Regions from separate parts of the Sporomusa rhizae genome, predicted to be linked through region 4. Evidence: riboswitches for the same ligand, from Rfam matches in the RefSeq annotation. Region 4 holds a riboswitch; each other region holds the start of a gene.
The links. Region 4 has a riboswitch for cyclic di-GMP ahead of SRRS_RS03125 (methyl-accepting chemotaxis protein). Riboswitches for the same ligand answer to the same signal wherever they lie in the genome.

Region 1: it holds a riboswitch for cyclic di-GMP, as region 4 does, so the genes downstream of both, SRRS_RS07070 (diguanylate cyclase) here and SRRS_RS03125 (methyl-accepting chemotaxis protein) in region 4, are expected to answer to the same signal.
Region 2: it holds a riboswitch for cyclic di-GMP, as region 4 does, so the genes downstream of both, SRRS_RS17985 (methyl-accepting chemotaxis protein) here and SRRS_RS03125 (methyl-accepting chemotaxis protein) in region 4, are expected to answer to the same signal.
Region 3: it holds a riboswitch for cyclic di-GMP, as region 4 does, so the genes downstream of both, SRRS_RS00680 (sigma-54-dependent transcriptional regulator) here and SRRS_RS03125 (methyl-accepting chemotaxis protein) in region 4, are expected to answer to the same signal.

The regions. Positions count from the first base shown of each region.
Region 1 is NZ_CP156925.1:1,591,487-1,598,948, forward strand. Features, by position in the region: gene SRRS_RS07045 (class I SAM-dependent methyltransferase) at 1-382, shown strand, start outside; gene SRRS_RS07050 (flavodoxin family protein) at 483-1,337, shown strand; gene SRRS_RS07055 (site-2 protease family protein) at 1,413-2,252, opposite strand; gene SRRS_RS07060 (MmcQ/YjbR family DNA-binding protein) at 2,313-2,672, opposite strand; gene SRRS_RS07065 (hypothetical protein) at 2,810-3,076, shown strand; cyclic di-GMP riboswitch class I at 3,182-3,268, shown strand; gene SRRS_RS07070 (diguanylate cyclase) at 3,407-4,312, shown strand; gene SRRS_RS07075 ((2Fe-2S) ferredoxin domain-containing protein) at 4,573-4,824, shown strand; gene SRRS_RS07080 ([Fe-Fe] hydrogenase large subunit C-terminal domain-containing protein) at 4,811-6,541, shown strand; gene SRRS_RS07085 (SpoIIE family protein phosphatase) at 6,541-7,462, shown strand, end outside.
Region 2 is NZ_CP156925.1:3,803,394-3,810,855, forward strand. Features, by position in the region: gene SRRS_RS17975 (hypothetical protein) at 524-1,084, opposite strand; gene SRRS_RS17980 (GGDEF domain-containing protein) at 2,115-2,789, shown strand; gene SRRS_RS17985 (methyl-accepting chemotaxis protein) at 2,873-3,688, opposite strand; cyclic di-GMP riboswitch class I at 3,804-3,890, opposite strand; gene SRRS_RS17990 (hypothetical protein) at 4,086-4,418, opposite strand; gene SRRS_RS17995 (TIGR00341 family protein) at 4,436-5,794, opposite strand; gene SRRS_RS18000 (Na+/H+ antiporter) at 5,791-7,350, opposite strand; gene SRRS_RS18005 (GGDEF domain-containing protein) at 7,363-7,462, opposite strand, start outside.
Region 3 is NZ_CP156925.1:169,676-177,137, forward strand. Features, by position in the region: gene SRRS_RS00660 (response regulator) at 1-1,181, shown strand, start outside; gene SRRS_RS00665 (response regulator) at 1,211-1,570, shown strand; gene SRRS_RS00670 (hypothetical protein) at 1,597-1,845, shown strand; gene SRRS_RS00675 (sigma-54-dependent transcriptional regulator) at 1,912-3,387, shown strand; cyclic di-GMP riboswitch class I at 3,648-3,734, shown strand; gene SRRS_RS00680 (sigma-54-dependent transcriptional regulator) at 3,875-5,350, shown strand; gene SRRS_RS00685 (methyl-accepting chemotaxis protein) at 5,430-7,121, shown strand.
Region 4 is NZ_CP156925.1:685,005-692,466, forward strand. Features, by position in the region: gene SRRS_RS03110 (L-rhamnose mutarotase) at 1-318, shown strand, start outside; gene SRRS_RS03115 (dihydrodipicolinate synthase family protein) at 369-1,262, shown strand; gene fucO (lactaldehyde reductase) at 1,307-2,458, shown strand; gene SRRS_RS03125 (methyl-accepting chemotaxis protein) at 2,589-4,577, opposite strand; cyclic di-GMP riboswitch class I at 4,682-4,766, opposite strand; gene SRRS_RS03130 (LysR family transcriptional regulator) at 5,091-5,972, opposite strand; cobalamin riboswitch at 6,056-6,237, shown strand; gene SRRS_RS03135 (energy-coupling factor ABC transporter permease) at 6,454-7,200, shown strand; gene SRRS_RS03140 (energy-coupling factor ABC transporter substrate-binding protein) at 7,197-7,462, shown strand, end outside.

The sequences.
Region 1 (7,462 bases), 910 kb from region 4:
TGAAAAAAATAAAAAATGTCTTTTCTTACTAGAAGGATTAACGATGTATCTAAATCAAGAATCTATCGATAATACATTTAATCTAGTAGATAACTATTCGGGAGAAAATAGCCTAATTGTTTTTGATTATGTTTCTGCTTCGATGGTTAGTCGAGAGAAAACCTACAATGATCCCAAGATTAGACAGTACTATGAATTTCTTGCTAAAGTTGGTGAAAAACCCCGTTTTGCGATAGACGGACAGATTCAGGATTTTCTGGCAAACTATAATTTGCTTTTGCTAGATGAATTAGATTCGACTAGATTAGCAAAAAAATATTTCAATAAAGATGACTTTGGCCTAATAGCCCAAAAGTTTAGAATCGTAATGGCCAAGAAGTAACTGGGGTGGCTTTCAAAGTGGTGGTAGGGTGGTTAATTTTGATTGGGTAGATTGATTTTTTAATTGGATTTTGATAATAAAATCAAAGGTGGGAGCTTCTATGAAGGTATTAGGTTTAGTGGCGTCACCCAGAAAACTGGGGAATTCCGAGATATTAGCGAAAGAAATGTTGGCCTCCTTGCCGGATGAAGTGGAAAAAATGATGATCCGGCTCACTGATCTTGATATAAAACAGTGCAGCGCTTGTTACGCCTGCCTGCCGGAGGACAAGGACTGCGTCATTAAAGACGATCTGGGTTTCCTGCTGGAACAGATAAAGGCGGTTGATGCTGTTATCATTGCCACACCTTGTTACTTTTTAGGTACTCATACCACACTGAAACTTATCAGCGACAGGCTGATTTCCGTTTTGCAGCAAGCGAAAGAATTTGCCGGTAAGAAATGTGTCGTCGCGGTATCTTACGGAATTACAGGATGGGAAGGGTATGCCCGTGAGGCCGCAGTCAATCTTGCTCGCTTTTTTCATTTGGATGTAGTGGGGACAATGCTGGTCCATGCAGCAAGTCCGGGAGAAGTTGTAAAAACGGAAGTGCTCGATCAGGCGCGCCGTTTGGCGTCAGCGCTCGTAACCGGTGAACAGGAGGCAACCCGTTTGCCGGTTCATGCTTGCCAGTTGTGCGGTAACACACTGCTTAAGCTAATGCCTACCGGGGAAGTAAAATGTCCGATGTGCGGGGCAGATGGCAAAATCGAGGTAAATGAAAGAGAATTTACGGTTCAGTTTGCAATCCCCAGGCATAACCGATTTTCTCCTGAAGGTATGACTGAACATGGTAAAACTCTGGAGGCTATAAAAAATCAATACATAGCGGAACGCCATGAATTGAACAAACTAAGAAAACCTTACCAGCATTATAACTGGTGGATTAAGCCGGAATCAAATGAAAAAAACTGAAGCTCATTAGCAGCTTCAGTTTTTTTTACATAGTGTATGAAAGGGACTCACAGAGTTTTTCTGTTTCTTGAGTTGCTAGATCCTTGGCCGCAATGCCTCGGCCGTAAAGTGGGTTTCATAAGTAAGTATTCCGCTTAATAACAGCAGTGCCAAATAGGCAAATCCTATTTTCAGACGAAATGAAGAATCGGTTGCATAATATTCGTCATGGCGATGTTTCCAGAAGTCCCATGCCCGATGAATAGCTCCGAATAAGATCAGAATGAGAATGGGGCTGAAGCTGAACCACAAAAGTAACCCAATCAGAGGAATGCCAATGAGCCAGATGTAGGGAGATACCGCTCCGGCAATCCGACCGCCATCTAATGGCGACGCTGGGATAAGATTAAACAGTGTGAGAAAATAACCGGTAAAAGCTAAAGAAAATAGCAAGGGAGAATGTAACAGGTAGGCAGCCAGATGAAAGGCCACTGTGGCTAACAGGCCAAATAAGGGTCCGCCATAGGCAATGATGCTTTCAGTTGCCGCATCATTAGGCTGTTCCTTAATACCAATGAGTGCTCCCAAAAAAGGAATAAAAACAGGGGCCGTTACCGGAATGTTCTGTTGCCGGGCTGCAACCATATGTCCATACTCGTGAATCGCAATGAGCAAAACAAAACCAATTGCCCACCATAGCCCGTAAAACCAAGCATAAACACCAATAGTTGCCAGCATGGAGAGGGTGGTTATACCAAACTTACTAAACTTTAGAAGGAACACTAATCCTTTGAGAAATCCCAAAACAGTTTTCCATTTCATTAACACCAGTAGCGCGGCAAATACTCCGCCCAGCCCAAATCGCTTATACCAAGGTGGTCGCACTGGCGGTGGCGTGTTATCCAATTGTTCGTTCATTTCGTCTTCTCTATTCAAGGCAATACCTCAACTTAACATTATTAATTATTGACCATATCCTCAAAGCAACAGATGCATTCACCAATCCCCGCCGGAGCCACTTCTCAGCCTTTTGGGGAGTGATTTATAGACTAAGTCATAAGAATGATCGATTAATCCTCTTATTTCTTGTTCGGGAATACTTCCATCAAGTATCACTGTATTCCAATGGCGTTTATTCAAATGGTATCCCGGGGTAATGCTGGGATATTGTTTTCGCAGTATTTCTGAATAGTTTGGGTCGCATTTCAAGGCAAGATTGTCCTGACCGTCCCGGCGAGACAGTAGAGCGAACATTTTAGACGCAACTTTGATAACAATTACGTCGGGACCAAAAGGGTAATCTTCGACGGCGCCCGGTTTGGCTAAGCAATAAGAATATAAAGCTTTAGAATGCAAGGTTATGCTCCTTTCACAAAAAAACTTATAAGAAGTATTCTATCAGAATAAAAATATACCTTTATTTTGAAACAAGTTGACTAATTGCATACTATTTCTCATTAGATTATAATGATAGTAACACAGGAGGTGTTTGCATGTCCAAGAAAAAAGTAATCATTAAATGTGGAACCATTAACCCGAATACCCTTAAAGTTGCCGGTAAACCTAACCGGGCAATGACTCCAGAGGTTAAGTTGGCCCCCGTTTGGATCGACCGAAAAAATGACTATAGGCGTCATAAAGAAAAGCAAAAAATCCGCCGTTATTCCGATGAATATGGAAACGGCGGATTTTATTTATCTATAAATCCAAATTCTGATATTACTCATCAAAAACGGATTGATGAGTTTATCGCTTTGTGAATGGAAAATGGGTTCGAAAGCTGGAGAGCGTAGTACTTTCGTTTTACAAATGACTTTTTACGACATTTTTTTTATTTTTTGATGATAAAATATTAGTAGTAATTGAATACTTTGAGGCAAACCATCCGAAAGGATGGGACGCAAAGCCGTGGGTCTACAGATTCGTTAGTCTAAGATTGCCAGGTTGCATCATTTAAATCAATGATGAACCGAGCAATCTTTTTCATTTTAAAATGGAGAATAACGATAGAAATTGATTTTTTGTCAACTAATATTCTGCGTTAGTTGATAATAATTAGTTGTATGTATGAAAGGAAAGGAACGAAAAGTATGAATTCAGCAAAGCAAACTATCCTTATTGTTGATGATATACAATTTAATCGTCAATTTTTAAAAAATGTTCTTCAAGATGAATATAATGTAATTTGTGCAGACTCGGGGAAGATGGCTATAGAAATTGTTATGTCGCAACCAATTGATCTGGTTTTACTGGATATAATTATGCCTACTATGGATGGCTATGAAATTTGCCGGTGGATCAAGACAAATCCAGGCACCAAAGATATTCCAGTCATCTTTGTTTCTATAAAAGACGATCCTGAAGACCAAACTACTGGGTTTTCATTGGGAGCAATCGACTATATTACTAAGAATACTGATGCATCTATAATTAAAGCGCGTGTAAAAAATCACCTTGAGTTAAAGAAACAGCGGGACATGTTAATTCAAGAATCTATTAACGATTTTTTGACAGGTATACCTAATCGCAGGTATTTTGATGAAATTCTGGCAACAAAATGGCGACAGGCACTGCGTGATAATGAATATTTGTCCATTCAGTTAATTGATATAGACTTTTTTAAAAATTATAATGATTTTTATGGCCATATAGAAGGTGATCGGTGCCTTAAGTTAGTGGCCGATGCGTTAAAAAAATCGTTGCTACGACCACTTGATATAGTCGCTAGATATGGAGGAGAGGAATTTATAGTACTGCTGCCGCTAACGCCGCGCGACGGTGCGATAAAAGTCGCAAAGAGAATTCAGGAAAACATAAGTGCGTTAAACATTACCCATCAGCTCTCTTCAGTTAATGATTTTGTTACAGTCAGTATTGGCATAGCAACGATAAAGCCTGAAGAAAACCTTGATGCAACGATACTTATTAAACGAGCCGACTATGGGCTCTACAAGGCCAAAAACGAAGGTAGAAATCGATTTATTGCCATTGAATAATTACTATTATTTCCTTGTACTTGAGAAAGTCACCGCTTTAGCCAGCAGGCAAGAGCGATGGCTTTTTTTTCAAGGCATGGCGACGGAGTAATTCACTCGACAGTTTAAAAAGAGAGTGGTAAAATACTATTGAAACGTAACAAATACGTTTTGCTGCATATCAAACATCTCTTTATCGAACTACGACTTATTTATAATAATAAGGAATATAATAACGAAGATAAGTGAAAAAATTCACTCAATTTACGAGGGGTATAATTATGCTGAAATTGTCCATTTGTTTTGGGAGTGCCTGCCATTTACAAGGCGCTTATAGTGTTCTCAATGCGTTTAAAGCATTAATCGACAAATATGAAATTCAAAGTGAAATCGATCTTGAGGGAAACTTTTGTCAGGGACAGTGCACCGAAGGCGTGATTATTAAAATAAACGATGAAATTATTAAGAACGTATCCAAGGAAAAGGTATTTGAAATATTTAAGGACAAGGTGCTGGGAGGTGGACAATATTAACACTATCATAACTCGCAAGGTAAATTGTCAGGATTGTTTTCGTTGTGTGCGTGCATGTCCTGTTAAAGCAATTGGAATAGTTAAAGGGCAAGCCAGTGTTATTCCGGAAAGATGTATTCTTTGTGGCCGTTGTGTAGTGGAGTGTCCGCAGCAGGCGAAAGAAATTGATAGGCAAATAGAAAAACTGACGGCAGCTGTTGCAACCGGTAAACAAGTAATTATAAGCTTAGCCCCCTCGTATATAGCGGCTTTTCCTGAATACTCATTGGAAGACTTGACACACCGATTGATAAATGCAGGGGTTAGTGCGGTTGTAGAAACAGCTACGGCAGCTGACCAGGTTTCGAAGGCGTATGCTCGACATATTAAAGCCGATAATCCTGTCAATCATACTGTTATTTCCTCCTGTTGCCCGGTTATTGTAGATATTGTTGAAAGATATTATCCTAAATTAATCAACAATCTAGCGCCGGTTTTATCGCCAATGCTTACTCATGCCAAGCTTATTCGAAGGGAGTTTGGAGAAGACTGCTTTGTCATATTTGCCGGACCATGCATAGCGAAAATTGCTGAAGGCCGCTCGCTGTATTCTGAAGTGGACGCGGTTATCACTTTTGATCAGCTTAGAGAATGGCTAAATGAGCGTAACGATATGGTTTCGATAATAAATCCCCTAAAGCTTCAGGAATTACCGGAATCAACTTATGCAGGACGCTGTTTCCCTGTAGCTGGCGGGGTGCTTATGCCTTTTGGTTCGCAAGTTTCGGACGAGGATGTTATAGCAGTCGATGGAATAGAAAATTGTCTGGAAGTATTTGAAGGGTTAAGCAAGCTGGAGTTTTCTCCAAAATTCGTTGAGGCCATGGCTTGTGCTGGCGGGTGTATCAATGGTCCTGCTATGGGGACGCATCAATTAATGCAAACCAAAAGGAACAAGATAATGAACTACGCCAAGAATGCTTTGCCTAATACATGTCCCCAGGAAGATGACTTGGCGGCAAGTAATCTGGACTTATCACGAAATTATGCAGCAAAACCGATAAACGCCGTTATACCTGCGGAAGCTGAAATAAAAGAAATTCTCAAACAGATAGGAAAATTTTCTCCCAAGGACGAAAAAAATTGCGGCGCTTGCGGATACAATACTTGTCGCGATAAGGCAATTGCTGTTTTTCAGGGTATTGCCGAAATTAACATGTGCTTACCTTATATGCGTTCTAAAGCAGAATCATTTGCCAATATTATTGTAGAGAATTCATTAAATGCGATAATTGCTGTCAATGAAAAAATGATTATCAAAGAATTCAATCCGGCAGTTAAACGAATGTTTGGTATAGTACAAGAAATTTATAAGGGTATGAGTCTAACGGAATTGTTTGATTGCTCAGATTTTATGGTTGCCACGAAATTGGGGCATAAGATTGTTGGTAAACGGGTTGAGTACCCTGAATATGGTATTATTACCGAACAAATGATTATTCCAGTACCTAAGCATAGTTTGGTAATTGCTATCATTACTGATGTGACTGCTTTTGAAAAGAAACAGCAGGAACTGCGGCAGATGAAACTGGATACAATAGAAAAATCCACGGAAATCATTAATAAACAGATGCATGTGGCTCAAGAAATTGCCGGTTTATTAGGAGAGACTACTGCGGAAACAAAATCAGCCCTATTAGAACTAATTATGCTGATAAAAGGTAAGGAGGAATCGTAATGCAACGTCTTCATGCCGAAGTTGGTTTAGCGCAGTTGTCTAAAGTTGGTGAAGAATTGTGCGGAGACAATGTTGATATTGCCAGAACACCAGAAGCAACGATCATTGTAATGTCCGATGGGCTGGGCAGTGGTGTTAAAGCTAATATATTAGCGACTTTGACGACTAAAATTGCCACCGTAATGCTTAAACGCGGTATACCGCTGGAAGACGTCGTCAATACCATTGCCGAAACCTTACCGGTTTGTCGCCAGCGAAAGATTGCGTATTCGACATTGCATATTATTATGATTGCCCCTGATGGACAAACGACTATTGTTGAATTTGACTGCCCGGCTACTTTCCTGGTGCGTAATAACAAAGTAGTTGAGTTTCCTGCCCATGAAAAAGTAATCGGTAATAAAATTATTCGTGTAGGGGAACTTTGGCTTCAAAAAGATGATATATTAGTGGCTGTTACTGATGGTGTGATTCATGCCGGTATTGGCGGCTTGCTGAAACTGGGGTGGGGCTGGGACTCAGTGGCAAAACAAATTAAAGAAGAGACTAATGAGAATAGTGATGCGGAACTTATCGGGCAAAGTTTGATTAATTTTTGTGAATGTTACTATCTTGGGAGCCCTGGCGATGATTCAACCGCCTTAGTTGTTAAGATGCGTGATCCTCAACAACTAACATTAATGACCGGGCCACCCGCTAATCCGGATGACGACGAAAAATATGTCGGCCGGTTTTTTGCCGAGTCTGGGAAAAAGGTGGTTTCAGGAGGAACTACAGCGCAAATAGTCGGTCGGCTTACTGGTAGCCGGCTTAAAGTGGAATTAACCTGCCATGATCCGCAAATACCTCCGATTGCCTATCTTGACGGAGTCGATTTGGTCACGGAAGGGATATTAACTTTGAATGCCACGGTTGAGCGGT
Region 2 (7,462 bases), 2.7 Mb from region 4:
GCCGGGACAGAACCGGCCTTCAACAGAAAAGCAGTCAGCAAAATATGTAAGCGAACGCTTGCCTTTCCGTTGACAGTTTATCGGGAATAGGCTCAATCATCTGCTGCATGAAGTCGCACAGCCCGCTCCCTTGCCAACATCTCCGTTACACACCGTGCCCCGCTTGTTTTCAAGCGGAGAGCATTGTATAATAGAAATGTCGTCGCGGACAGCTTAGCTGTTACGTGTAGGTAGTGTGTTTACCTGCGCGGGCCCGGAAGTGTTCCACCACTTTCAGGTCGCGGCGACTTTTTAATTTCCACCTAGTTTTAATTATAGCTCATTTCTAGCGAATTGCAAGTAAACTGAACCGCGCAGACAGGATTTTTTCCTGACCGGTTGCATATTTTTATTCCAATGGGTATAATATAAGAAAAGGACTGACGTGTTGCAAGCACGCCAGCCCCATAGGTTGTCTAACCGGAAACGGTTAGCCTCGGTTTTGATTATTTAGGAAATAACCGCAGTCCTTGGCTAGGGGCGGTTATTTCTGCTTTATGATTAAAACAACAAGTGTTGCAAATGCTATCATCAGATACATTGCTTCAAATATTGTCATCATACCACCCCCTTTCAAAAAGGGTGTGGCCAACCGCTCCCTTGACAACCTTACGCTTATTATAGCATATTCTGCCAGAGCGAACAGGAAAATTTTAGCTTTAATCAGGATCACTGCGCCGCCTTCACAACACGAAGGCGGTCTTTTTATTTTCCCCGCCGCGCAGTTCGCGGCTCCCTTGCTGCCGGCAGGCTCGTCGCACGGGGCGCGGCGGCGTGGGTTTGGCCGCCGTGGCCGGTGCGCTCCCCTAGCCTGCAAGCGCATCCCGGCAGGCTTACGATGTGCGGCCACACGCTTTTCGTGGCTGCTCATGGTAAGCCGTCTTTTGGGCTGTAGACACCGGGCTGCGGCTTCCCCCTCCCGTTTGTTCGCCGGGAGGGGGTCAGGGGGTGGGTTCCCTAAAGCGAAACCGGGCCGTCTGGCGCCGCCGCCGTCTGATTGCCTCCCGACTAGTGAAGGGCCCTGCCGCGGCCGCGTACCCCCCAATTTGTTCGGCCGCTCCTTAGCGGGGGGTTTGGGGGGTAGTCCTTCCCGACAGGGCGCCCGTAGTCCTCCCTTCCCCCCGAATTTCAATTGCGGCCCACCGCTTGGACGGCAACGCCATTCAGGTGGGATAGGGGGCTCGGGGGGAAGGGAGGACGGAGAGTGGACACATGCTTTTCGTGTCCACGGGGCGGGACGGGCGCGGCCGCGGCAGGGAACGAACGGCTGCTATTACCCGGCCAGGCGAGTGGCGGCAGGTGGCCCGGTGAAGCGGTTGGCTGCCTCCGTCCTCCGGGCTGCGTGCCTTGTTTTTCGCTCCCGGCGACCGGCGGGGCGCCCGGCTGGGTCGGCCGGTGGTTTTGCGGGCGGTCCGGCCGGAGTGGCCTGCCGGGGCCCCGCGCAGAATGCGGGGACAGCCGACGTAACCCCGTTTCCCCGGCAGTCCGGACGCGAGCGGCAGGGAGTGCTCCGGTCTGCGTCCCCTCCCCAGACTAACGAACATCCGCCCGGCAGGATACGGCTCTAAGCGGCAGCGGTGGCGGAACGGGAGCGGATGAGGAGAGTGTAGCGACAGCGGAACGCCGCAAGGAGCGGACGAGCAGCCATAGAGCGGTATCCGTTCCCTATGGCCATTGAGCGGAGTAGCCCGATCAATGAGGCTCAAAAAAGCGGTTTTCTTTTTCGCTAGCCGAATTATGCAGGACTGACGAGGGGCGCATTGGCGCTGCAGCGCCGAGCAAGCCTTTGACAGCCTGCCCCAAGAGCTTCTGTATTGTACCCCCCATCTCTTTAAATGGCTGTGATAATACCTAAATCCAAAACTACGCAGCATCAGCACAATTAGTATCTACGATAAAAAAGCATGCCTCCACTCGTACGACAGTAGGCGGTGATATATTAATACCAGCTGCATTTACCATTTTTCTCTTAAACGTTTCAAACTTGTTACCTTTCCGCTTATCTTGACAAAACTCTAATAGACTGACAATAATAAGGATACTATACTGTTTGTAGGAAGAAAGCGGGTGAATGGGTGCATCGTCTATTCTTCTATCAATATGCCCCCTTGATTTTTTGCATATTCGGAATTTTACTAGGTGTTTTCGACTTTACCAGCGACACTATTTTGACTACACTATGGCCGGAGTACCATCGGTTTACTTGGGTTATACCAAGCTTTATCTTTTCATTGCTAGGGCTGCTTTATGGAATTTTGCTAAAAAGGTTGCACGAAAATGCCAATACCGATCCATTAACCAATTTGCGCAATCGCCGCTATTTCAATAGGCAACTGAACTTAGAAATCGAACACTTAAAACGGAATAGAATCCCGTTATGTATTGCAATGGTTGACGTGGATGATTTCAAAAAAGTAAATGACCGCTATGGGCATAAAGTAGGAGATCAAATGCTCATTGCTTTAGCAGACACTTTTAGAGCAAACACGAGAGCGGTTGATACTGTCGCCCGCTGGGGAGGCGATGAGTTTTCTATCCTGCTTCCCGGCGCTACTGCCGAGGACGGAAACATGATGGCGGAGCGAATACGAAAAGAAGCAGAAACCAAGTTTGCCACCCATGATGTAACAATTAGTATCGGGCTGCTTTACCTAGAAAAAGAGACTAACTGCGATGCCGCTCTAATTCAGGCAGATGAAGCATTATACAAGGCTAAGCAAATAAAAAACAGTGTAATCCTTGTATCCTGACACAAGAGGCTTCCGCCTTCCCGGCTTCTACTTATAAACAATCAGCCCTAAGCAAAAAGCTTAGGGCTGATTGTTTATGAGTATTAAATTATCTCCGCAATCTTTTCGACATCCGACGCTGACGACGCCAGTTGCTGCATGGACGCTGAGATTTCCTCAGTCGCTGCCGCCTGGCGCTCACCGAGTTGCGCAGTCGAAATGATCTGCTCCACTATTATTTTTGTGTCTGAGTTAATGCTATTCAGGATAGCCTTGATATCCTGTACCGCTTTGGCACTGTTATCAGCCATTTTGCGAATTTCTTCGGCAACGACCGCAAAGCCGCGCCCGTGCTCGCCTGCTCTGGCCGCTTCGATAGCCGCATTTAACCCCAGCAGGTTAGAGTTGGCGGCCACCTCGCTAACAAACCGCAATATATCGTCCGTTTTTTTTATTTCTGCTAAGACGTGCTCCCCCCGGCCCTTGATACCGTCCAAGTCTTGCGCAAGCTGCGTGGCCGTTGCCGCTAACTCCTCGGAGGTAGCCGTCATTTGCTCGGCGGTAGCGGCAATGGTTTGCGCCGATTCATGCAATATTTGTTGTGTCTCCAAGCTTGTCCCGGTTGCCATGGCCCCTGCCAGCTTGCCATCTTCCATAATCGGTACGGCAATTGCCTTTATGGCAACGCCATACAATTCTTTTTTCAACGTCGTATGTATTGCTTTTTGCGTTTTTAAACATTGGTCCAGCGAGCCGCCGGCTGCTATTCTATTCCCTTCCCTAACGCCCATGTCAAAGGTTTTTGCCGGTAAAAATTTGACGATTATTCCTTCAGCATTACAAATCATGATGCAGCTGTCGAGAGGCATCAATAGTTGATACTTGGGAGCCGATTCAATTGCATTTCGAAACTCATTCATGCCAAACCCCTCCTCGTTAGTTATCACAGATCCTATTGCTGAAGCGGATAGTTCAACCGGGTATGTAAGCCCAATAAAACAATAACTGCCAGGTTACCTCAGCATATAAAACATCTGATGCAACCTGGCAGTCATAGACGCGCAAGTCTTTAGACCCATAGTTTTGCGCCCCCACTTTTCAGAAGGTTTGCCTACTACTCTTATTTAACAACATTCAACAAATTATGTCAATATACAACATATAAACCCTAATGATTTTTACTGATGCCAACCGCTGCCCCACCAGCCCTTACCGGTCCGCTTCTAAGGCTAGAGAGCTTCCTGCTTCGCGTGCTTGCAGCGGCTTACTGCTTTTTGGCAGAGTCAATTGAACATCCACCGCACGCATTTCCCTCTGCTACGCCGAAAAGTCTGTACTCACAAAACGTAGTGTATCTTCCGTGAGCGAAATTATTTGTTGCGGGTTCTCAACTTCCAAACGCCGCAACAACTGTTCCAGCATTTTATAAATCTCTTCCTTCTCTGCCTGTTTAAAGAAAAAATATTCATTGGGATTATGATCGCCATTGGTATCGCATTCAAGAATAAACGTTTCCATATGGTAGTAAACATTAATTCGCCCCTGATCGGATGTAAGCAAATAGGAACGGTGGATTATCCGGTTAATATCCAAAGCTTCCTTAATCAGCCACCCAACCGCCGGATATTGATCACAGGAAACATGATGCATAATTACTCTTCCCCTCTCTATTTCGGCTCTTCATACAAAAGGCTACCATTAGATTTTTGTGGTGCGGCAGGATTATTTTGTATTGCTTTGCTCTCGATGTTAACTTCGACCCGCCGCTTTAGCCTCTCCTCAAGAATATTTTGAATGGTTTTACTTAACTTGTCGTCTACCGGAGATGCACTGGAAATTTTCACCGTAACCTTATAGGTTCCTTCGCCTTTGCGGTACTCTAACGTGTAGTCCTCTAATTTTGCATTAGGCAGCAAAGACAGTTTTTCCTGTAAAACGGTATCAATGACTTCCTCCGGGGTACTGCTTTTTACCACTTCGACAATTTCCTTTTCTTTTACTTTCGGCAGTAACGCCTGGAAGGTATCGATATTGGTCTTGTCATTGACTTTTTGCACCAGGACCACATCGGCGCTAACGCCTACCGGTTTTCCCAGCCGTAATTCCAGCAAATTTTCCATTTGCCGGATATTTTCCGGCACGATAATTTTCGTCGTGCGAAAAGCGGCATCAATCTCATAGCGGTTGTCCTGTTCCCGGTAGTCTGCTGAAATCAGCGTCGAATGCGGCGCAATCACATCCAAAGATTCGATGAGCGATGTTTTAATAACTTTTTCAATGTTGGCATGACTATACGTTTTATACATGATAAAGGCCAATGGTATGGAAATGACAATCAAGAGCACCACCGGGTACAACATCCGGTAGGTGGTTTTCTTGGCTTCACCTGTTTTACAGGCGCCGTCATGACAACTGTCACGGGAGAATCCCGCCAATTCAAACATAGCGATAGCCGCCACATTAATGGCAATCATATTCGCTAAAAACAGCAAAAAGGCGCCGCTGACCACGGAAAAACTTTGCTTCGCCAGCCCGATGCCCACTACGCACAAGGGAGGCATCAAGGCGGTGGCAATGGCAACCCCCGGCAGGGTAGCGCCCTGCGGCTTCACACACATGGCGTACGTTCCGGCCGCACCGGAAGCCAAGGCAACCACTAGGTCCAATATGGTCGGCGTGGTTCGCGCCAGGACTTCCGGTGTTAATTCCGCGCTCGGCAGCACCAGTGTTAACAGCGCCGCCAGGACAACCGCCGTAACCGCGCCTAACGCCTCCGCCTTGGCCGACATTTTTAACAGCGGATTGCTGTTGGTCGCCACTGCCAGCGCCCCGCCCAGAATGGGGCCCATCAGGGGAGCGATCAGCATGGCCCCGATTACGACAGCCGTGCTGTTGGACAATAATCCGTAAGTAGCTACCGTACAGGATAGTACCACCATCCCGAAAAAATAACGGTCCGGGCTGGCATCCCCCAAAACATTGTTATAGATCGTTTTTTGTCCTTCTTTATCCGGCCATTGCGTCATGAGCTGCGCGAACCTCCCTCTGCATCGTGAATCTGATCTGCTCTCATTTCTTGCTCTGTTTCCAGCTGGCTTATCAGTTTTGCGGCCGCACTCCATTCCATAATCCCGCTGCGCGCCGCATTATGGAAGGCCGTTTTTTGCGCGAGTAAGACAATGCGCTCAGCTTTTTTCTGTTCATCGGCAGCGATGTTTTCATCCGACATATGAAGCCTGGCGATCCTTTGTTCAATTGCCTGCTGCTTTACGGCGATCTGCTCGGCCATTTCATCGCGAACCGATTGGGAGATGGCCCCCTGCCGCACATTGCGGTCCAGCTCCTCCACCGCCACGCGCAGCGACATATTTTCGCCCAATAATAAGTGATAGGCTTCTAAATCACTTTGTTTCCGGCTCAATCCCAGTTTGGCAACCAGCGGCTCAATGGTCAGCCCCTGCCCCACTAAAGAAAGCAAGACTACGCCAAAAATTACCGGAATAAGTATGTCCCGTTCCGGCACAGCCGGGCTAATCCCCAGTACCATCGCCATGGATAACGCCCCTCTTAACCCGCTCCAGACCAGTACATGCCGCCACCGGCTGGGAATAACCTGCCCGGCGGCAGACAATAAGGCCGAAAGACTATACACGGAAAGGGCTCTCGCCGCCAGGACAACGGCGGCAGCGACAAGGACCGGCAGCAGGCTGTCCGCCACCGGCATGACCGTAATCTCTAAGCCGACCAGTAAAAACACCATCGAGTTGACCGCAAAGGCTGCATATTCCCAAAACGACAGCACCGCCATGCGCGAAGCCGGGGTCATGCCTTGCGGCAAGCCATAGTTGCCCACGACCAGGCTGGCGGCAACCACAGCGATAACCCCCGATACGTGCACGCTTTCCGCTGCCAGATAGGAACCATACGCCACCACGGTGGTCAGGGTAATTTCCAACAGGTGATCATCAAACTCTTGCGTAATGCGTGACGCTACCGCGCCAACAAGTATCCCGATAACAGCCCCGCCACAAACTGTGACGACAAAGGAAACGAGGCTCTGGGATAACGAAAATGCGCTGGTCACCAATACGCTTTGGAGTACCCCGAACAAGACTACTGCGATGCCGTCATTGAACAAACTCTCCGCTTCGACAATCATCGACAGCCGCTCATTCACCCCCAGCCGCTTAAACAAAGCCAATACCGAGATCGGATCAGTCGGCGAAATCATGGCCCCGAATAGCAAAGCCACCAAAATAGGCAGCCCTAACAAGTAGTGCATGCCATAGCCCACAAGCACAGTAGAAATAACTGTCCCGAAAATGGCTAAGACGCCGATGATTTTCCACTGCCGCTGCAAGGGCCGGAAATGAATATTAATACCGGCTTCAAACAATAACGGCGGCAAAAAGATAGCAAACAAGATATGGGGCTCCAAGTACACCCCGGGTAATAAGCCAAAGTAACCCACCACCAAACCGGTTAACACCAGTGCAATCGTATACGGAATTTTTACAAACCGTCCTAGCATCGCTACAATGGAAGCCAGCAGCATTAACCAGAAAAATGAAAATGAATGCATCTAGGTTTCACCTCACTCCTCGCCTTTATCTTCCCGGAAGTCATCCCCGCCATCCGCTACGAACGACGGAGCCTGGCCCCGTTTCGTTTTTTTCGCCTTATACATATTTTCA
Region 3 (7,462 bases), 520 kb from region 4:
CAGGTAAAAGCCCCCGCGGAATTATACATTTAGCTGCCACGTATGATGCAGGGGGGGTTACCATTACTCTCAGTGATGACGGGGCAGGTATCTCCATAGATGATCTGAAAGCAGCAGCAATAAAAAAACAGTTACTGACGGAAGAGGCTGCTAATAAATTAACGGAAACGGAATTACTAGACTTGATCTTTTTGCCTGGCTTTAGCACGAGTTCTATTATTACTGATATTTCCGGACGCGGGGTTGGGATGAATGTAGTCCGGCAAACAATTACCGAGAATCTTAAGGGGTTTGTCCGGCTTCAGACACGAACAGGCCAGGGAACGACTTTTTTGCTGAAAGTTCCTATTACACTGGCGCTTTCGCATATGTTAATCGTGACGGCTGCCAATCAGACATTCGCTGTACCTGCGTACTCGGTTGAAGAGGTAATAATGCTACCTGCCAGCCAGGTTATTGATATTATCGGCAAACGTGCATTACGTGTCCGTGAGCAAATTGTTCCGCTGGAGGAACTTGAAAGTATCCTGGGTTGTCCCCAGGCGATACCGCATGAACGCAAGGAGTTGCTAATTATTCTGCTGACTTCGGGTGCGCAAAGACTGGGAGTAATTGTTGATGCTGTAATAAGTGAGGCCGACATGGTTATAAAATCCTTACCTTCGGCAATACAGCACTGTGCTCTTATTTCCGGATTTACTGTTGGCAGTAATGATGAAATAATTAGTGTTCTAGGAGTTAGCGCTTTGATGCGGCAAATAAATGAAAACAAGATAACTGCAAGCAAGGGGTTAGGGATTGAACCCCAAAAACAGCACAAAACAATTTTGGTTGTTGATGATTCTGCAAACACACGGGATATTGTAAAAAATATTCTGGAGTCCTATGGCTACCAGGTTGATTTGGCCGAAGACGGTATAGTTGCTATCGAAAAGACAGGTAAAAAGATATATGATGCAGTCATCACAGACGTTGAGAGGCCAAACTATGATGGATTCAGCCTTACATTGCATTTGCGTCAGGATGAGCGGTATCGGCAAATTCCGGTGATAATTGTTACTTCCCGTGAAAAAATGGAAGATAAACGGCGGGGAATTGAGGTTGGAGCTAACGCCTATATTGTTAAGGGCGCGTTTGATCAAAATAATCTTCTGGAAACCGTACGAAACTTAATAGGATAATCAGCTTGATTATGAAGGTGGGGGCTAATTTGAAAAAGCTGTTGCTTATTGAAGATGACTGCTTTATGCGGGAAATGGTCACTATGGTGCTGGAAAGCGAAAATTTTGAAGTTGTTGGTGCTGAAACTGGCGCCGAAGCGTTAAGGTTGCTGCAGGAATGTGCCGGGTGTGATGCCGTAATTGCCGACATGTATTTACCGGATACAGACGGACTTGAACTTTTTGAACAAATAAATGCCATTTACCCGGAGGCTATGTTTGTAATGTTAAGCAGTGAGACTGACCAGAAAATTGTTAGTAAAGCCGATAGTTTGGGAATCAAATATATTTTTAAAGATGAAAATTTTGCGGAATCAATTGTAACAACGCTGCAAACTGTTTCTAAGTAATGATTATTTTAGGAGTTTGAAGTAACATGACTAAAAAGATTGAAGCTCAGACGGCAGCGGTACATCCAACAGAAGCTGCGGCGGGTGCTGAGTCAATGAGACTATTCCATGATCTCAATCAGCCGCTTAATTCTATAAAAATGATTTCTGGCGGAATTATGTATTTACTCAATCAAGGGAAAAGAATTTCTGATGAAGAGCTGGTTGGATGTATGAAAGAAATAGTAAATCAAACTGACGCAGTTGCGGAGATTATTAAGAAATTGAAATCGTGAGTTGAAATGGTCGTTGAATCTGGGATATCAACCTGTATATTTGGCTGGTCATAGGGAGGATATCTAATGAAGATATTGCTTGTAGATGATGAACAGCATAGCCGGCAGGCCATGCTGTGGTTCTTACAGTACGAAAACCATGAAGTAACCGATTGTGCTAGCGCTCAAGAAGCGCTGGATAAATTTTCACAAGGGGATTACCCTTTGGTGTTATCAGACATTCAAATGCCGGGAATGTCAGGAATTGAACTGGCAAATGCCATTGAAAAATTACCAAATAGCTGGCAGACGGATATTGTTTTCTTTACTGGGCATGCCGATCTAAAATCGGCAGTTACCGCTTTACGGGCAGGAGTATATGATTATTTGGAAAAGCCAATAAACCCGGAAGAACTGGTGTCTGTCATCGACCGGGTAGCGGAACACCAGGCCTTGCTGCGGGAGAACAAAACCTTAACTGACCGTTTCCGTGATGAGGTAAATGCCGCAACCGAGGAGACACGGCGCGAACTTCTACATATAAAGCAATTCGTGGCTGAATCCATAATGGGTTCTGTCGGCATCTTTTCAGAATGTATGAAAGCCATTGTCCGGCAAGCAGAAAAACTGCATGAGGACCGGACAATTCCCGTATTAATCGAAGGCGAGACCGGGACGGGAAAAGAGATTATCGCGAAGATCATCCATTATGGAAACAGCTTTGGCAGGTTGAGTAATGGGGGCTTTGTTGATATTAATTGTGCTGCGCTTGCCCCGACTTTGTTTGAAAGTGAAATGTTTGGTTATGAACCAGGCTCTTTTACCGGCAGTATGACCAAAGGAGGCAAAGGAAAGTTTGATATAGCCAGTGGCGGAACCTTGTTTCTTGACGAAGTTGGTGAAATACCACTTGAGTTGCAGGGAAAGCTGTTGCGCGTACTGCAGGAGAAAGAGTTTTACCGGATAGGTGGTTTAAAGAAAATAAAGACCGATATCCGGCTTATCAGCGCCACCAACAAGCCCTTGGAACAAAGCGTCGAGCATGGCAGTTTCCGGAGAGACCTGTATTACCGGCTCAAAGTAGCGCATATTACAATACCACCTCTACGGGAGCGCCGAGAAGAGATTTTGCCGATCGCGCAAATGTTTTTACAAGAATTTTCAAAGCGCAAACGAAAAAAGTTTATAACAATTGCGCCGCAGACAGCCAGGATGCTGGAAGGATATGCTTGGCCGGGTAATGTACGGGAGCTGCAGAACACTATTGAATATGCCACGTTTGCCTATGATGATGATGAACTGAAACCCGAACATGTTGGAGGGTTATTACAACAGCGGCGGGAGAAGCCGACGGCATTTTCTAGCAAGAATGACGTAATAGAACTGCCTTTTCCTCCGGAAGGCCATTCGTTAAAAAGTTATACAGAGGATCTTATTTTGAAGATTTTAGCTGCCCATAATGGCCGCCAATCAGCAGCAGCTAACTACTTGGGAATGTCTCGCCGGGCTTTGTCTTATCGGCTCGAGGAAATTCGCAATAGAAAGGCTAATAATCAGATATAGATAACGAAAAACTTCCAACAAAAACTTCCCACGTGGGAAGTTTTTTGTTCGCGTGTGCTACATCAAATTTATTTTTTAACAATTAAACCAAAATCAAAACAATACTTATCGTGGCGAAATATCAAGATTTATGCTGGATTTTGGAGAACGAAACAAGAAAAAGTAAAAGCATGCCAGGTATTGGCATGCTTTTTGCATTATAAGAGTCTAGTCAGCTAACACGGTACTCTGCTAGTTAATAGACGAATCAAGGTGCTAACGGTATCCTTAGGCAAACTTATCGAAAGATAAGGACGCAAAGCTATGGGTCTAATAATCTTAGGATTTATGACTGCCAGGTTGCCATGACAAGTATGTCATGTAATACAATAGCGGTCTTTTTCATTAAGATTGCTTTGGATTTGGAAGGAGATTGTCATGTTTCCGGATTATAATGACCTACTTGAAGTTTTGGCTATTTTATTGCTAGTTCAAAGGAGGATATCTTATGAAGATATTACTCGTGGATGATGAGAGATATAGCCGGCAAACTATGCTGTGGTTTTTAAAGCACGAAAATCATGAAGTAACGGAATGTGCCAGCGGCCAAGAAGCGCTGGAGAGGTTTTCAATGGAATCTTATCCACTGGTATTATCGGACATTCAAATGCCTGAGATGTCGGGAATAGAACTGGCGAAAGCTATAAAGCGGCTGCCTAACAGCTGGCAGACAGATATTGTTCTCTTTACTGGCCATGCGGATTTAAAATCGGTAGTCAATGCGCTACGGGCAGGGGTATATGATTACCTGGAAAAACCGGTTAACCCGGAAGAACTGGTGTCTGTTATCGACCGGGTAGCGGAACACCAGGCCTTGCTACGGGAAAACAAAACCTTAACTGACCGTTTCCGTGATGAGGTAAATGCCGCAACCGAGGAGACACGACGCGAACTTCTACATATGAAACAATTTGTGGCCGAATCCATAATTGGTTCTGTCGGTATTTTTTCAGAATGTATGAAAGCCATTGTTCGGCAGGCGGAAAAGCTGCATGAAGACCGGACAATTCCTGTATTAATCGAGGGTGAGACCGGGACGGGAAAAGAGATTATCGCGAAGATCATTCATTATGGAAACAGTTTTGACTGGTTGAGTGATGGGGCATTTGTTGATATTAATTGTGCTGCACTTGCCCCAACTTTGTTTGAAAGTGAAATGTTTGGTTATGAACCAGGTTCTTTTACCGGCAGTATGACCAAAGGGGGCAAAGGAAAGTTTGATATAGCCAATGGCGGAACCTTGTTTCTTGACGAAGTTGGTGAAATACCACTTGAGTTGCAGGGAAAGCTGTTGCGCGTACTGCAAGAGAAAGAGTTTTACCGGATAGGTGGGTTAAAGAAAATAAAGACCGATATCCGGCTTATCAGCGCCACCAACAAGCCCTTGGAACAAAGCGTCGAGCATGGCAGTTTCCGGAGAGACCTGTATTACCGGCTCAAAGTAGCGCATATTACAATACCACCTCTGCGGGAGCGCCGGGAAGAGATTTTGCCGATCGCGCAAATGTTTTTACAAGAATTTTCAAAGCGCAAACGAAAAAAGTTTATAACAATTGCCCCGCAAACAGCCAGGATGTTAGAAGGGTACGATTGGCCGGGTAATGTACGGGAGCTGCAGAATACTATTGAATATGCGATATTTGCCTATGATGATCAAGCGCTTAAGCCGGAGCATGTCAGAGGGCTTTTCCAGCAACGATGTGAAAAACCGGCCGTATTGCCGATCAGGAGTAATGTTATAGAACTGCCATTTCCTTCTGAAGGCTATTCGTTAAAACGTTATACAGAAGATATAATCATGAAGATCCTGGCTGCACATAATGATAGACAAGCGGCAGCAGCCAATTATTTGGGAATTACTCGCCGGGCGTTGTCTTATAGGCTCGAGGAAATGAGAAACAGAAGAAATCAAAATACTAATTAGCATACAAAAAACTCGCTAAGAGAGGCGTACCAGAGTCTATTATTTTCGCTGCACCACTACTTATTAGGAGGAACAAACAATGAAAACACGTATGCCAATCGGTGCCCAATTGGGTGCGCTTATGGGAATAGCCTTGCTGCTTATGGTTATTCTGCTAACGATAAGTATTTATCAATTCAAAGGAACCAGCAACTCTTATCAAGAGATGCTGTCTGTTACAGTGTCGCGCACCATGGCTTTGCAAAGTGCTCAGGACGACTTTCATGAAGGGCTGAGTGATTTACGTGCCTATGTCGCTTATGGTGATGAAAAATATGCAACTGAAACCCTGAATTTGATGAAAGAAAGCTATGGCAAAATTAAGACGGCTACTGAATCCATGAATGCAAATGATAACAAACAGGACGGGGAGAAACTTCAAACCGTGATGCTTGCCTATATAGATGATATTAAGAAATTTATTGCATTGAAACAAAGTAACGATCCGAGCTCTGCCAATGTCCTGGCTGGCACTAGGCAAAAAACCGAAATCGTTAACAATCTTTTCAATGATGTTATGACCGCTCAGGATGTAGCCCTAAAACAACGAATAAACTATCTAAGTGAGAAACAGGCTGAAGTATTCAAACTGGTAATTGGATCAAGTGTACTAGGTATCATTGCTATTACCGCAATTTTGATCTGGTATAGCCGTCAATTGGCACGCCGCATGGCTAGTTTGCGTGTCCAGCTTGTGGCACTTAGCGAATTAGATTTATCTCTTAAGGATACTAATGCTACTCGTAATGATGAATTAGGAGATATGGCTGAAGCGCTAATTACTATGAAACACTCGCTCAGAGAGATTGTCCGTTCGGTTAGAAATGAAGCTGACTCACTGGCAGCTTCCAGTCAGCAATTATCATCATCGGTGCACGAGCAGCTGCAAGTATCGGAAAACATTGCCAGAACTATTACTGACGTCGCAGAAGGTGCGGATCAAAATACCAGTCATATTACGGAAATTTCTGCGGTTATCGAGGAAGTTAGTGCCGGGGCTGAGCAAATGAGTGCCAGCGCTTCTCAGGTTAATAGTGTTACTCAGGACGCGGTCGGTGAAGCTAACCAGGGAATGCAACTCATTCATAAACTGGTTGCCCAAAATAACACCGTCGAAAGATCAATGGCCGATATTAATAATGTATCCGAATCCCTTGTAAAAGGCTCGGAAGATATCCAGCAGATTGTTACTACCATTCGCAATATTGCCGGACAAACCAACCTGTTGGCCTTGAATGCCGCTATCGAGGCAGCACGGGCCGGCGAAGCCGGCCGGGGTTTCGCCGTAGTTGCGGAAGAAGTGCGCAAGCTGGCGGAACAAAGTGCCGCCGCCACAAACCACATTGAAGAAATAATTAGTAAAATGACGGAAGATATTAATTTCGCAGGTGAGATAATTATTAAGGCTAATACTGAAGTCGTGGCCAATAAAGCGGCAACTGATGAAACTCAGCAGGGCTTTCAGACAATTATTAGTAAACTGGATCAGGTGAAAACCGGAATCGAGCAAATTAGTTACGCGGTGGAAGAAACCGCTCATGGTATTCAGTCTGTAGTCAACAATGTTCAAAATATCAGTACAGTAGCTCAACAAACAAGCGCTAATACCCAGACAGTAGCGGCGTCCGCAGAAGAACAAAGCGCTAGCCTCCATGAAGTTAATTCCAGTTCAATAGCGCTAGCTAAGATGGCTACTGAACTCAATGAGATCACCGCAAGATTCAAAGTATAATTGCATAAAAGCACTCAACCCATCAAATTCATGGAGGCCACCAGCCTAGCTAAGGAGCAGTTCTTATTCCCCCGACGTGTTCATAATCGTGAAGATAAGAAATATAATTTTACAGGTGCACAGGGGGAATATTCCGAATTATTGCTGGTGTTTCAAAAAAATGTCCAAAATCGAACAAAAATCCAAGAAGAATTTGTATCAATGATAAATACATATAGTAACATTTTACGGGAACGCAATAACCAGGTAGCGGAGTTAATAACTGCAATGACGACGAAAGACGGAGAAACAATTATGTAATAAAGTACGACGGATAATGTTTATTTATTGAATTTTCTTCT
Region 4 (7,462 bases):
TTTGCCGGTGTGATCCGACTTCGTCCGGAAAAGGCAGAGTACTATAAAAAGTTGCATGCCAATCCGTTCTCCAGCGTAAATAAGATGATAAGAGAGTGCGGTATCACCAAATATCAGATTTTTAACCGTGATGATTTGCTCTTTTCGATTATGGAGTACTGCGGCGACGATTTCGAATACGACATAGCAAAGATGGCACAGGATCCTGAAACGCAGAGATGGTGGCAGGAAACCGATCCGTGCCAGATGCGCATCGAGGGCGCTTTTAAGTCTGAGTGGTGGGCTGACATGAAACTTGTGTACGATCTTAATAAATAAAAATTAGGAAGGTGGATTTTATCATCATATCAGAGAAAAGGGGAAGCAAAATGAATTGTAAATATATTTGTCCAATTTTAACATCAATAAATGAAGACGGAACAGTAAATTATGAAGAAATGCATGCTTTATACGATCAGATTCTCGGTGCCGGAATTGATGGGGTGCTGGTCGGCGGCAGTGCCGGTGAATTTTATGCGTTTACCTATCAGGAAATCCAGGCCATGATTGTCGATGCAGTGAAACACATCAATAACAAAGGCTTCGTGCTAGCAGGTACGGGGCGGATGGCTAAATCCGAAACTGTTAGCCTTTCCAATGCGGCGATTGAGGCCGGGGCGGATGCGGTCATTATTGTCGGTCCTTATTACAGTGCTTGCAATCAGGAAGATGTGTTTCATTATTATGATGATGTTATGAGTCGGATTCACGGTAATGTTTTCTTATACAATTACGCAGATCGTACCGGCTATGATGTATCGGTCGATACCATTTTACGGCTGCTGGCTAAACATAAAAATTTCGTCGGCGTGAAAGATACCCACCCTGTACTAAGACATACGCAAAAATACATTCAGGAAATTAAGAGTAAATACCCGGATTTTCAGGTATTTACCGGTTATGACAACAATTGCATCCCTTCGGTGATCTCCGGCGGCAACGGTTGTATCGGCGCTCTTTCAAACGTATATCCGGAACTTTGCCATAAGGTTGCCGAAGCATTGCGGCAGGAAGATTTGCAGGAGATTAAAACCATGCAGCGGGAAATTGACAAGCGCATGAAGTTTTATGAAGTATATACGCCGTTCAATCCGGTCATGAAATGGGCGATGAAGGAATTACATAAACCTATGCAGGAAAACTGCAAAGAACCGTTAACGCCGTTAACCGAGGAAGTAAAACAGTCATTACGGGAGATTGCCCAAGATTTATGGCGTAAATAAACTCATGTCACAAAAGAGACTCGTTTGGTTAGGGAGGGAGTAAAATGGCAAATCGTATTATCTTAAATGAAACATCTTATTTCGGTAAAGGTGCTATTCGTGAAATTGTCAATGAAGTTAAGAAGCGGGGTCTGAAAAAGGTCATGGTTGCTACCGACCCAGATTTAATCAAATGCATGGTAGCCGCTAAGGTGACGGATCTCTTGAATGCTGCCGGTATTGATTATGCGGTTTACGATCACATCAAAGTCAACCCGACGATTGAAAATGTCCAGGAAGGCGTGGCCTTCTGTAAGGAACAGGGCGCCGATGTCATCGTCGCTATCGGCGGCGGCTCGGCTATCGACACCGCTAAGGCTATTTCCATCATTATGACGAATCCGGAATTTGCCGATGTTCGCAGCCTGGAAGGCGCTTCGCCGACGAAGCACAAAGCCATGCCGCTCATCGCCGTATCCACGACGAGCGGCACGGCAGCAGAAGTTACCATTAATTACGTTATCACCGATAGGGAAAAGGGGCGCAAATTCGTTTGTGCCGATCCCCACGATATCCCCGTCGTCGCCATCGTTGATCCGGATATGTGCGCATCCATGCCGAGAGGCCTGTGCGCTGCCACCGGTATGGATGCCTTGGTCCATGCCATTGAAGGCTATATCACCAAGGGTGCTTGGGAACTGACCGACATGATGCATTTGAAAGCCATTGAAATTATCAACAAATGGCTGCGTAAATCTGTGGAAGGTGATATGAAGGCGCGCGAAGAAATGGCTATCGGCCAGTACATTGCCGGCATGGGCTTCTCCAACGTCGGCCTCGGCATCGACCATTCCATGGCCCATCCGTTAAGCGCGCTCTATGACATTCCCCATGGTGTGGCCTGCGCCATCCTCCTGGCCCCGGTATTAAAATTTAATGCACCGGCTACGGGCGAACGGTATCGTGAAATAGCACGTGCTATGGGCGTAGAAGGCGTAGATAGTATGAGTCAAGACCAATACCGCCAGGCCTCTATTGATGCTGTGCAGAAATTAGCCGACGACATCAAGATTCCGCGCTGCCTAAGCGAACTGGGCGTTAAAGAAAAAGATTTAGAATTTTTGGCTGAGTCTGCTTTAGCGGATGCCTGCACTCCGGGTAATCCGCGTGACGTAACGGCAGAGGAACTGTTGGCTATTTACAAGGCCATCTACTAAGATACTTAATAATATTGAATCAGAATAACGAACAGCCTTGCCAATTTGTAATTATTGGCAAGGCTGCTTTTATTTTTGACTAGTGTATTTTAAAGTAAACTGCCCCTGTTTGCTGCAACTGCTGATCTGGTTAATCCTGTATGGTGAATTTCCGGGTAAGGGCCCGTACGGTTTCCGACATAGTCTGCAATTCCTGACTCGACGCAGCGATTTCTTCCAAAGAAGCGCTTTGTTCCTCAGTAGCAGCCGACACAGACTGAACATGAGAGGCATTTTCCCGGCTTATACGATCAATATTCTTCATCTGCCCGGCAATTTGCGTACCGGCTGAGGCCATTTGCTGCACATCCTCGGCAACACTGCCTATGCCTGATTTTGTTGTTTCAATCAATGTGACAATTTCGCCGAAGGCTACTCCGGCGGCCCTGACCGCCTCTGACCCCGACTGAACCTGTTTACTGCCTTCCGACATAGCAACAACCGCATTGCCGCTGCTGGATTGCATCGCCATAATAAGTTCGGCGATTTGAGCGGCCGCCACCTCCGATTGCTCAGCCAGTTTCTTTACTTCTTCGGCAACGACGGCAAATCCCCGTCCGTGTTCACCGGCCCTGGCCGATTCGATAGCGGCATTCAGTGCGAGCAGATTGGTTTGTTTGGCAATACCGGAAATGGTATCGATAATTTGGCCTATTTTGTCGGATTGTTCTCCCATCTGCCCGACAACTTTGGCAAGATTGGACACTGTATCTTCAATGGCATTCATTTGACGGACGGCTAATTCAATTTTGTTGTTGCCGTCTCCCGCTGCTTTGGCGGTTCCCTGTGAATTGTTCACAACCTCATCGACAACGGACACAATATGCTGCAGCTTGTCAGAAATAGATTGGACCAACAAGGTAGTATCATCCACCGCCTGACGCTGCGTTTCCGACCCTGCTGCCACCTCACCAGCCGACATGGCGATTTGGCCGGATGCTTCTGCGCTTTGTTTCGAACTTGCTGCCAACTGATCCGCAGACATTGCTGTGGCATTCGCCGCATCGCCTGTTTGCCGGATCAACTGCCGGATATTTTCCGCCATTACCCGGAAGGAGTCCACCAACTGCCGGATTTCATCCTGACCGGTATAAGTAACTGCCGGAGTAACAATATGACCGCTGGCAATTTGCGATGCAACCGAGGATATAGCGGTAATGGGACGACTGATTTTTCGTACGGCAAAAAAGCCGATAGCGGCAAGCATAACGCAAGACAGCAGAAGGACCACAATAATCAGGTTGCGAAGATCATCCGCACTGGACATGGATTCTGCAATGTCCTGAAAGGACAACACGGCCCAACCCGTCTCACCGACAGGGGCAAAAGCCGTCAATTGCCGTCCCAGATATTTGGCTTGCGCTTCCGGGGATTTAGTCATGTCCAGAACGTTCTGCCCGCTAAACAGTTCATGTTGTTTTGACTTGGTTTCATCACGGCTGTCCGTTAGATAAAAAGATTTCTTATCGAGTACAACACCTTTACCGGTATTACCGGCATTAAGCCCTTGTGCCAGGGCGGTTACATTGTCGAGTTTCAGATTGCCGCCGATATAGCCGACAATCTGTCCTTCCTTATTTACAAGCGGCGCTATCACCGGCGCCGTGGCCTGCTGGGTAAAGGCGGAAACATAGGTATCGGAAATAACCGGCTTCTGCGCGGCCGCCACATCCTTAAACCACTGGCGATCGGCAAAATCCTTTTTACCGCCAAAATCGGTTTTGGGCCACGTATTTTTTATCATTCCCTGGGTATCCACACAAAAGATCAGTTCAAACATACCATTGCCTTCATAAAAGGAACGCATCACAGCAGTTTGATCCTCCGAACCGAAAGCGGCGGCATATGGAGTTTTCGCCAGCGTGGCAACACTTGCCTGGCCGTCATGTAAATACTGCTCCAGTCGGTCCGCTACCCGGATAACATGATCCCTGTGTGTGTTTTTCGTCATTGTGTCCAACAGGGAATTGGCTTGTTGATTCGCCGTATAGCCGATAATTAAAGCTGGAACGATTGCCAGCATTACCAAAAAAAGACTCATTTTCCCCTGTAAAGTAGTAAAAATATTGTTAAGTCGCATAAAACATCTCAATCCTCCAATTTTCCTTATGGATTGCCAGCCTATGGGCACCAACGGCAGCTTCAATATCACCCGTAGAAAAAAGCCAGGCACACCAAATACACTGGTGCAGCCTGGCGATCTAGATTCATTATCTGTAGACCCATGGCTTTGCGTCCCACCTTTTCAGATGGTTTGCCGACAAATTTCATGGCATATTTTCCCTATCTGTATACTAATTTCTCCAAACAATGACAAAGTCCTGTAAAAAAATAAGAGCATTATTTAAGTTTATGTAAAAATATGTCGTTAAAAAATAAATCCTGCCTGAAAAGAAAGGCTTTATTTTTTTCCTGAAGGTACCAGTTCAATAGAGAATTAGCCATGGCCGACTACCATACAAAAAATTGGGATGAACTTGTAAAACGTGCGGATCAGGCTCTGTACAGCGTCAAAAACGCAGGTGGAAACAATGTTTGCGTGGACTGAGCCAATAAGATATGGCCTTAGGTTTTATTTATAAGATTTTAAGAGCTAAAGAGCGCCGGTTGCGTTGTTAAACATTTCAATGAAATGCGTTGCTGCTGTTGAAAGGGAATGCTTTTTTAACCAGATAATTGCGCCCACGGTTATGATAACAGGACTGGTTATTTTTTGTATTAAAAGTGGAGATTCTTGCAGAAGATTAATGGCGGTTTCCGGTACGATGGCAATTCCGAGGCCCAGCTTAGCCCAAATGAGTAAGGAAGTTGTATCATCACTGGTACAAAGAATATTTGGTTTGAAACCGGCTTGGCTGCAATAATCGGAAATTATAGATTCATAGCGGCGGTGAAGTAATAAAGGCTTGTCTTTGATTTTATCAAAGGAGAATGTCTCTTTATCTCTAGTTGTAATGGTATCAGGCAGGGCAACCATGACCATGCTTTCTTTGGGTAAGGTTATGTAGTTATAGAGTGAAGAATCAACGGGTAGACGGACTAATCCGATTTCTATAATGCCTGCATTCAGTAGTTCTAATATGCGCCGGGAGTCTCCCAAACGCAGATCAAAAGAGACTTTGGGATAGGTTTGGTGAAATTTTTGTATATACTCAGGTATGAGGGATCTGCCGGAGGACGTGATAGTGCCGATTTTAAGCTTGCCGCTTACACCGTTTGCCGCTTCCTGCACTTCATTGATAGTGGAGTTAATGAGTTCTATAATTTGTTCGGCCCTGTTTTGCAATATACAACCTGCTTCGGTTAATTTAATTTGTTTTTTTGTTCTTTCCAAAAGCTGTACGCCAAGTTCTTTTTCCAGTAAAAGCATTTGTTGACTTAAAGGGGGCTGGGTGATATGCAGTTGGCTTGCTGCTTTGGTAATCTGTCTGGCTTCCGCAATGGCAAGAAAGTATTTAAGTTGGCGAATTTCCATATGGATGACTCCTTATATTTTCTTTTTTTGCCTGTTTAATTTGTACGCATAATCTGAGTGAATCAGGTTACCTTATACTTATAATTCTATATGCTGAGGTAGGTGCCTGTGAAGGCTTAATAGGGAAGTTCGGTGTAATACCGGCGCGGTCCCGCCACTGTAATGAGGAGCAAACCCATAGATGCCACTGGGATGAAAGTCTTGGGAAGGTTTGGGCAAGCGATGATTCAGAGCCAGGAGAACTGCCTATCTAACAATCACTGTTTGACCTACGAGCGATAGGGAGGAGATTAAGGCACTGACAGGCTGTATTGTGTTTTAAATCCCGATGTTTATTATGTCGGGATTTTTCAATATAATAGTGCTGTTTTTAACTCTGTTCTCCCGCAGTATGGTCGGGAGATTTATTTTTTATATGCTGGGCAATTCTTGTATTTGAAGAAAGATGCTTAAAGAAATTGAACGAAGATAGGTGAATAATTTGAAGATTTTTCAGCTGTTATTTTGTTTTCTACTGATGAACATTGTGGCTCCGGCGCACGTCTTTGCCATGCATATTATGGAAGGATTTTTGCCTAAAGAATACGCATTGGGCTGGTTGATTGTCACGCTTCCTTTTATTTTGTATGGAAGCAGCAAGATATCAAAAACCATTAGAGACTACCCGGAGCGTAAAATGTTATTAGGGCTTGCTGGTGCATTCATTTTTGTTCTGTCGGCTTTGAAAATTCCTTCAATTACCGGTTCGTGCTCCCATCCTACCGGTGTTGGGTTAAGTGCGATATTATTCGGGCCTTCTATTTCTACAGTTCTAAGTGGAATTGTATTGGTTTTCCAAGCGCTGTTATTAGCGCATGGTGGTATTACCACATGGGGAGCGAATACTTTTTCAATGGGAATTGCCGGCAGTTTTACGGCGTGGATTCTGTTTACAGTCAGCCGAAAAGTAGGGCTGTCTGATAAAGTTGCTGTATTTTTGGCTGCAGCTGTTGGCGATTGGACTACCTATATGGTTACCGCCGGTCAGTTAGCCATGGCATTCCCCGATACAACAACCGGTTTTATTGGTTCCTATCTTAAATTTTTAGGGGTATTTGCGCTCACGCAAATTCCTTTAGCCGTCAGCGAAGGATTTTTAAGTGTGATAGTTTACAATATGCTGCAAAGTTACGATAAACAGGGATTAATTTCATTATGGCCTCATAAGGAGGGAGATCCAAAAATATGAAAAAACAAAATGTCATATTGCTGCTTTTTGTTATTGCATTGGCGGTAGTACCTCTCATTATTCATACTGATGGGATTTTTTCCGGAGCCGACGAACAATTAGTCGGTATAGTGAAAGGCGTTAGCCCGGATTATGAACCATGGTTTAATACTATTTGGGAGCCGCCCTCCGGTGAGGTGGAAAGCTTTTTGTTTGCGGTACAAGCCGGGCTTGGAGCAGGGTTTCTTGGTTATTTTTTTGGGTATTATCGAGGGCGGAATGC